3 regions of the Streptomyces sp. NPDC048734 genome follow, and region 3 is predicted to be linked to each of the others. Evidence: riboswitches for the same ligand, from Rfam matches in the RefSeq annotation. Region 3 holds a riboswitch; each other region holds the start of a gene.

Region 1 (2,252 bases), on a different contig from region 3:
GGTCCTTGCCCGCCGCGCAGTGCATGAGCGCCGGGACGCTGTCCTCGGCGAGGGAGTGCAGCACGCGCGAGTGCTCGCCCGTGCGCTCCGTCATGACCGAACGGTAGGAGGCGATCATCCGGCCGGCCGCCTTGCCGCCGCCGAGGATCTCCCGCAGCTGGTCGATGTCGCCGTCGCGGACCATCTTCCAGAACTCGGCCCCGTCCGCCGGGTCGGAGAGCGGCAGGTTCACATTGCGCACGCCCGGCAGCTCGACGTCCGGGCCCTCCAGCCTCTGGTCCGCCGCGTTGCGGAAGTCGAAGACCGTGTGCAGGCCCAGTGAGGCCAGGAACGCGGCGTCCTCGTCGGTGGCGTGCGCGAGATGTCCGCTGCGGAACAGCACGCCGTGGCGGACCCGCCGGCCGTCGACGGTCGGCAGGCCGCCCACGTCCCGGAAGTTGCGCACTCCGGCCAGCTCGGGCTCGGTCGACGGGATCTGCTGCGTCACGGGGGCTCCTCCCGGTCGTCGGTCCCGGCCGGCGCGGCTCGACGTGGCCACCGGAACACTTCCCTGACCATACGACATCGATGCCTGGGGCAAACGGGTCCTCGACCAGGCCTTCGAGACCTCCGCGAGCCCTGTTCGAGGCCTCTGCCGGTCCTGTTCGCACCAGGGGGCCGGCGCTCGGGTCCGCCGGTGGAGGCCGCCCCGGGAGGGCCGACCGGGTGCGCACCCGACATGTGGTGACCCCGATGTGCCGGTTATCCGTTCGTGTCGCATCTGAGGCTTCTGTCTGAATTGAAGCCTTCGTTCCAACTCGCTCTGGAATAAGCGGCTCTGGGGATCCGTCACGTGAGCAGCGTCATATCCGTGACCCTGAGTTGTCCGTCATGCTCACGTAATACGGCTGTTTTCCAAGGCTGTTCATCGTGAAACCGGCCCCTTGATTCACGGAAAGTGACCGGGAATTCCTGCCGGGGATCAAGAGAAAGCCTCGGCGAGTACAACCTTCGCTTGTCCCTGTGCGTCGTGGTCGCTTACGTTCCAGACCAATCCGGACGGACGCCCAATCCTGCCGCCGCCCGGAGCCCGCACACTCACCCGTGAACGGCAGGAGCGGGGGACCCACAGGCAGTACCGCCTGTTCCGGTCTCCGGAACGGCTAGGGGTACAGCCGCGCCCCGGCGCGGCCGGACATCTCCAGTCCGCACCCGACAGCTCACCTCGCAGGCGCCGGAGAGGAATTCGTCATGCCCGCCAAGGGTAAGCACCGCCGTCCGAAGCCCCAGCGCTTCACCCGCTCCATCGCCGCCGCCGGAACCGGCGGCGCCGCGCTCGCCCTCCCCCTCATGGGGGCCACCGGTGCGCACGCCGCACCGTCGCAGTCGGCGGCGCAGGCGGTCTCCGCGGTGTCCGAGCTCTCCGCCGCTCCGGAGAAGGCCGCCCAGGCCGTTCCCGTGGCGCAGAAGTCCGCGAAGTCCGCCACGACCTACACGGTGCGTTCCGGCGACTACCTCTCCAAGATCGCGGACGAGCAGGATGTCACCGGCGGCTGGACCCGGCTCTACGCGGACAACCGCGAGGTCGTCGGGGACGACCCGTCGCTGATCCACCCGGGTCTGAAGCTGTCGATCGGCAAGAAGGCCGCGACGAGCACGACCAAGTCGCCGTCCGATTCGTCTGGTTCATCCGGTTCCTCCTCCTTGTCGAAGCAGTCCTCGGGCTCCTCCGCGAAGTCCTCTGAGTCCTCTGAGTCGTCGAAGTCGTCGAAGTCGTCGAACTCCTCTGCGTCCTCGAGGTCGAACTCCTCGGACGTCTCGAAGTCGTCCTCCTCGCGGGCGTCCACCACGCAGGCCGCCGGGAACGCCACCACCGCCACCGGCTTCAGCGTCCCGGTCTCCGGCGCGACCGTCGGCACCCCGTACAAGATGTCCGGCAGCATGTGGTCCAGCGGGTACCACACCGGTGTCGACTTCGTCGTCCCCACCGGCACCTCGCTCAAGGCCGTCGGCGCGGGCACGGTCGTCTCCGCGGGCTGGGGCGGCGCGTACGGCAACCAGGTCGTCATCAAGCTCGCCGACGGCTTCTACGCCCAGTACGCCCACCTGTCCTCGCTCTCCGTCTCGGCCGGCCAGTCCGTCTCCGCCGGTCAGCAGGTCGGCCTCTCCGGCGCCACCGGCAACGTGACCGGCCCGCACCTGCACTTCGAGATCCGCACCGGTGCCGGCTACGGCTCGGACGTCGACCCGGTCGCCTACCTCCGCTCGCACGG
Region 2 (2,252 bases), on a different contig from region 3:
TCGCGGCGGACGTCGTCCCGCTGGGCCCCGGCCTCGACTGGCGCCGGCTCCTGGAGCATCTCCACGACGTGCGGGGCGTACGGCGCCTCATGGTCGAGGGCGGCGGCACGATCCACACCCAGCTCCTCCAGGAGGGCCTCGCCGACGAACTCCAGCTCGTCCTGGCCCCCCTGTTCGTGGGCGACCCGGGCGCGCCCCGGCTGTTCGGCCCCGGCGGCTATCAGGGCGGGCGCCTGCGGTTGGTGGGGACCCGGCGCATCGAGGACGTGGTCCTCATGTCGTACGAGCCCACCGCACCCGGCACCGGGCCGCTGCCCGCAGCCGCCGACCGGCACTGGCTGGCCCTCGCCTGCGAGCTGGCCGCCGCCTGCCCGCCGTCGCGGACCGCGTTCAGCGTCGGCGCGGTCGTGGTGGCGGCCGACGGCACGGAGCTGGCGCGCGGCCACTCCCGCGAGGCCGGCGACCCCGTCGTCCACGCCGAGGAGGCGGCCCTCGCCAAGACCGACCCCGCCGACCCCCGGCTGGCCGGCGCGACCGTCTACAGCAGCCTGGAACCCTGCGCCCGGCGCTCCTCCCGGCCGGCCCCGTGCGCCCGCCTGATCCTCGACGCGGGCGTGCGCCGGGTCGTGACGGCCTGGCGGGAGCCGGACACCTTCGTCACCGACGCCGACGGGAGCGGCCTGCTGGCCGCCGCGGGCGCGGACGTCGTCGTCCTTCCCGAGTACGAGGAGCAGGCGAAGGCGCCCAACGGCCATCTGCTGCGCCGGACCCCCTGACCGGTCCCCCCGGGTCCGACCGTGGTTCTGAGCGTCCCCCGCATGGCGTAGACTGGTGTCACACCGACGCGGGGTGGAGCAGCTCGGTAGCTCGCTGGGCTCATAACCCAGAGGTCGCAGGTTCAAATCCTGTCCCCGCTACTCAAGGCCGAGGGCCGGAATCCTGATCATGGGATTCCGGCCCTCGGTGTGTCAGGGCGACCTTTCCCGTCACGTACGGTGAACGCCCCGGAGCCCTGCGCATGACATCTGAGTCACCATCAAAACCCCGGTGACCCCTGTGCCGTCCGGGTGGCTGGTCAACTCGCCCGTTTTTCACCGGTCATGGGCTGAAAGTCCAGGCCATGAATGTTGTTGATCAAGCTGAACGGCTTGGAATCCCGCCCCCCCGTCTATTAACGTTCGATAACGCAGCGCGGTCGTCCCAGCCGTCACAAGAGGCGGCTCCGTGCGCACGCGCCGAATCCCGCAAGGGAACCGGGGAACCACCAACTTGGGGTGAATCGCGCGGAAGCCGCCGTACAGTCACGGCCGGTATACGCGCGTAGGAGACCTTCCCGCTCCGAACCCGTCAGCTAACCCGGTAGGCGACGGAAGGAAAGGAGTACGCCCGCGTGGCGTCCAACCGGCCTGCCCCAGAAGCCCCCGCCGTGCCCGGCCAGCAGACCTTCGGCTACGGCACCTACCGCACCGACGAGGGCCCCTGGGAGGAATGGAACCCCACCGCGGATTCCGTTCGTCCGGTGCGCGGCAAGCACCGCGTCGCCAAGCAGCGCGGCGGACTCGCCCGCAGCTCCACCGTTCTCGGCGTCGGCGTCATAGCCGCCGTCGGCGGCGCCGGCATGGCCAGCGCCAACACCGGCAAGTCGCCGGTCTCCATCTCCATGCCCGACCTCCCCTCAGTGGGTTCCCTCATCTCCGACGATGACACCCCCGAGGAGACGACGCCCGCGCTCAGTGCCTTCGGCACCTTCGGCACCGAGGCCGTCGCCGCCGACAGCACCGACAGCGGTGCCGACGCCGGAGAGGCACTGCGCAACCGGATCATGGCGCAGGCCGAGTCGCAGCAGACCCAGGTCGAGACCAAGGCGCAGGAGGCCGCCGAGGCCGCCGCGGCCAAGGCCGCCGCCGAAGCCGCCGCCAAGGCCGAGAAGGAGGCCGCGGCCAAGGCCGAGGCCGCCAGGAAGAAGGCCGCCGAGGAAGCCGCCAAGAAGGCGGAGGCCGAGCGCCTCGCCGAACTGGCCAAGCAGTACGCGCTGCCGACCTCCTCGTACACGATCACCTCGACCTTCGGTCAGGCCGGTGCCTACTGGTCCTCCGGGTACCACACCGGCCTCGACTTCGCCGCCCCCACCGGCACGCTCCTCAAGGCCGTGCACAGCGGCACCATCACCTCCGCCGGCTACGAGGGGTCGTACGGGTACAAGACCGTGCTCACCCTCGAGGACGGCACCGAGATCTGGTACGCCCACCAGT
Region 3 (2,252 bases):
CTGCGGGCTGACGTCCGGGCTCAGCAAGGAGAACGGCGCGGGCAGTCTGGACACCGGGGTGGCGGACGACTCGTCCGAATCCCCCGTGTCGTCCGGCTTGTCCGACCTGTCCAAGGGTGCGTCCGGCTCCTCGAACTCGTCGAATTCCTCGAACTCCTCGAACGACAAGGACGCGTCGGCCTCCCCTTCGGACGAATCCTCCTCGGATGTCACGGACGAGGCCTCTCCGTCCACTTCGTCCCCTTCCTCCGGCAAGTCGGACGACTCCCCGGAGTCCGACGCGTCGGCGGACGCGGACGCGGACGCGGGCACCTCGGGGACGGACGACAGCTCGCCCACGGCCACCCCCGAAGTGGACGACTCGGACAAGTCGGTCCAGGAGGTGGGCTCTTGGAGCCTCGTCGACACCGGCTCCCTCACCTCCGGCCGCCACCGCGGCACCTCCGCCGACGAGACCGTGCCGGACGGCACCACCGCGGCCTCCGCCGGCCGGCACGCCGCGGGCGCCTCCGGCGGCGCGGTGGGCACCTATGTCGTGCGCGACGGCGACTCCCTCGTCTCCATCGCCGACTCCCTTGAACTCGACGGCGGATGGCGCGCGCTCTACGCCGAGAACAAGGACGCCATCGGCGCCGACCCGAACGACATCACCCCCGGTCAGACCCTCGACACAGGGGTGGAATAGGGCGGAAAAACGGGAAAAGCAGCGGGAGTTCACGTCACACTTCGGGCCGAATGTCCGTTTTGATCAAAGTGTGGGATGAGTCTCAGAAGGCGTGATCGTCTTTGAAATTCCGCCGAGCGCGTGTCTACGGTCGTGATCGCTCGGCAACCCGAGCCCCGGCTGCCGCAACGCCGAATCCTGCCAGTGGCAGCCCGGGAACAGTCGTCGCGTCAAGCGCCGTAGGCAGGAGCGGGGGACCCAAGGTAAGTGCCGTACCGGTCGGTCGACCGGAACGGCTCGGGGTGAAGCCACGCCTTTCGGGAGCAGTGCTCCCGGGCGGGAGTGGCCGGGCAACTCACACGGCCCGAACCCGACAGCTCACCTCGCAGGCGTCGGTGAGGGGATCCACCATGCTGTTTTCCGCCAAGGGCAAGCACCGTCGTCCGTCCAGGGCCGCCCGCGCCGCCGCGCTCGCCGGCGTCACCGGTGTCGCCATCGCCGCCCCGCTGATGGCGGCCGGCAACGCCTCCGCCGCCACCGCCTCCGAGTGGGACAAGGTCGCCCAGTGCGAGTCCGGCGGCAACTGGTCCATCAACACCGGCAACGGCTACTACGGCGGCCTGCAGTTCTCCGCCTCCACCTGGGCCGCGTACGGCGGCACGCAGTACGCCTCCACCGCCGACAAGGCCTCGAAGTCCCAGCAGATCCAGATCGCCGAGAAGGTCCTCGCGGGCCAGGGCAAGGGTGCCTGGCCGGTCTGCGGCGTGGGCCTGTCCGGCGCCGCGTACAACGGCGGCTCGGCCTCCACCGGCTCGTCCTCCAGCGGCTCGGCCTCCACCGGCTCGTCCTCCAGCGGCTCGTCCGACGGCGGCTCCTCGGAGACCTCCACCCGCTCCACCGAGAAGCAGGGCGCCTCCCGCTCCGCCGAGCGCCCGGCCGTCAAGTCCCAGAAGACCGTCACCACCCCGACCGGCGAGAAGGTCAAGAAGGGCGACGGCGAGTACAAGGTCGTCACGGGCGACACCCTCAGCTCCATCGCCGAGGCGCAGGGCGTCAAGGGCGGCTGGGCCGAGCTGTTCGAGCTGAACAAGGACATCGTCCAGGACGCCGACCTCATCTACCCGGGTCAGCAGCTGCACCTGAAGTGACATCCGGCCCCCGGTCGGACCACAGCCCCCTCACAGTCGAGGCCGTCACGCTGAAGGCCTCGTGAGGGAGCCCCCGTCCCCACGGTCCCCCCGCCCCGGTGCGTGTTCCCCCGTACGCACCCGGGCGGGGTTTTCTCTTCCCGTTCGCCGCCTTCTGTCGGCCACCTCCTTTGTTCCGGACTGAAACAATGGGTACCGTCTCCCTGTCCACGGGACGGTCGGTCGGCCGACCGACGCCCCGGGGCGGTTAGGCTCTAGTCGCAAGGCTCAGCAAGGGCTCCACACGGCCCGCTCGTGCCCCGCACAACCAGCGTCACATCCCAAGAAGGAGATGCTCGTGCCGTCCATCGACGTCGTCGTAGCCCGGGAAATCCTGGACTCCCGAGGCAATCCCACGGTCGAGGTCGAGGTCGGCCTCGACGACGGCAGCACGGGGCGTG

What was found. Region 3 has a riboswitch for cyclic di-AMP ahead of ACGFQC_RS21835 (transglycosylase family protein). Riboswitches for the same ligand answer to the same signal wherever they lie in the genome.
Region 1: another riboswitch for cyclic di-AMP. It lies ahead of ACGFQC_RS29515 (LysM peptidoglycan-binding domain-containing M23 family metallopeptidase); the one in region 3 lies ahead of ACGFQC_RS21835 (transglycosylase family protein).
Region 2: another riboswitch for cyclic di-AMP. It lies ahead of ACGFQC_RS12350 (M23 family metallopeptidase); the one in region 3 lies ahead of ACGFQC_RS21835 (transglycosylase family protein).

What each region holds. Positions count from the first base shown of each region.
Region 1 covers NZ_JBICUZ010000014.1:127,066-129,317, forward strand. The annotation lists gene ACGFQC_RS29510 (tyrosine-protein phosphatase) at 1-487, opposite strand, end outside; cyclic di-AMP (ydaO/yuaA leader) riboswitch at 1,069-1,226, shown strand; gene ACGFQC_RS29515 (LysM peptidoglycan-binding domain-containing M23 family metallopeptidase) at 1,231-2,252, shown strand, end outside.
Region 2 covers NZ_JBICUZ010000003.1:727,039-729,290, forward strand. The annotation lists gene ACGFQC_RS12340 (dihydrofolate reductase family protein) at 1-776, shown strand, start outside; tRNA gene ACGFQC_RS12345 (tRNA-Met) at 844-917, shown strand; cyclic di-AMP (ydaO/yuaA leader) riboswitch at 1,224-1,383, shown strand; gene ACGFQC_RS12350 (M23 family metallopeptidase) at 1,391-2,252, shown strand, end outside.
Region 3 covers NZ_JBICUZ010000008.1:84,656-86,907, reverse strand. The annotation lists gene ACGFQC_RS21840 (transglycosylase family protein) at 1-685, shown strand, start outside; cyclic di-AMP (ydaO/yuaA leader) riboswitch at 890-1,071, shown strand; gene ACGFQC_RS21835 (transglycosylase family protein) at 1,075-1,812, shown strand; gene eno (phosphopyruvate hydratase) at 2,144-2,252, shown strand, end outside.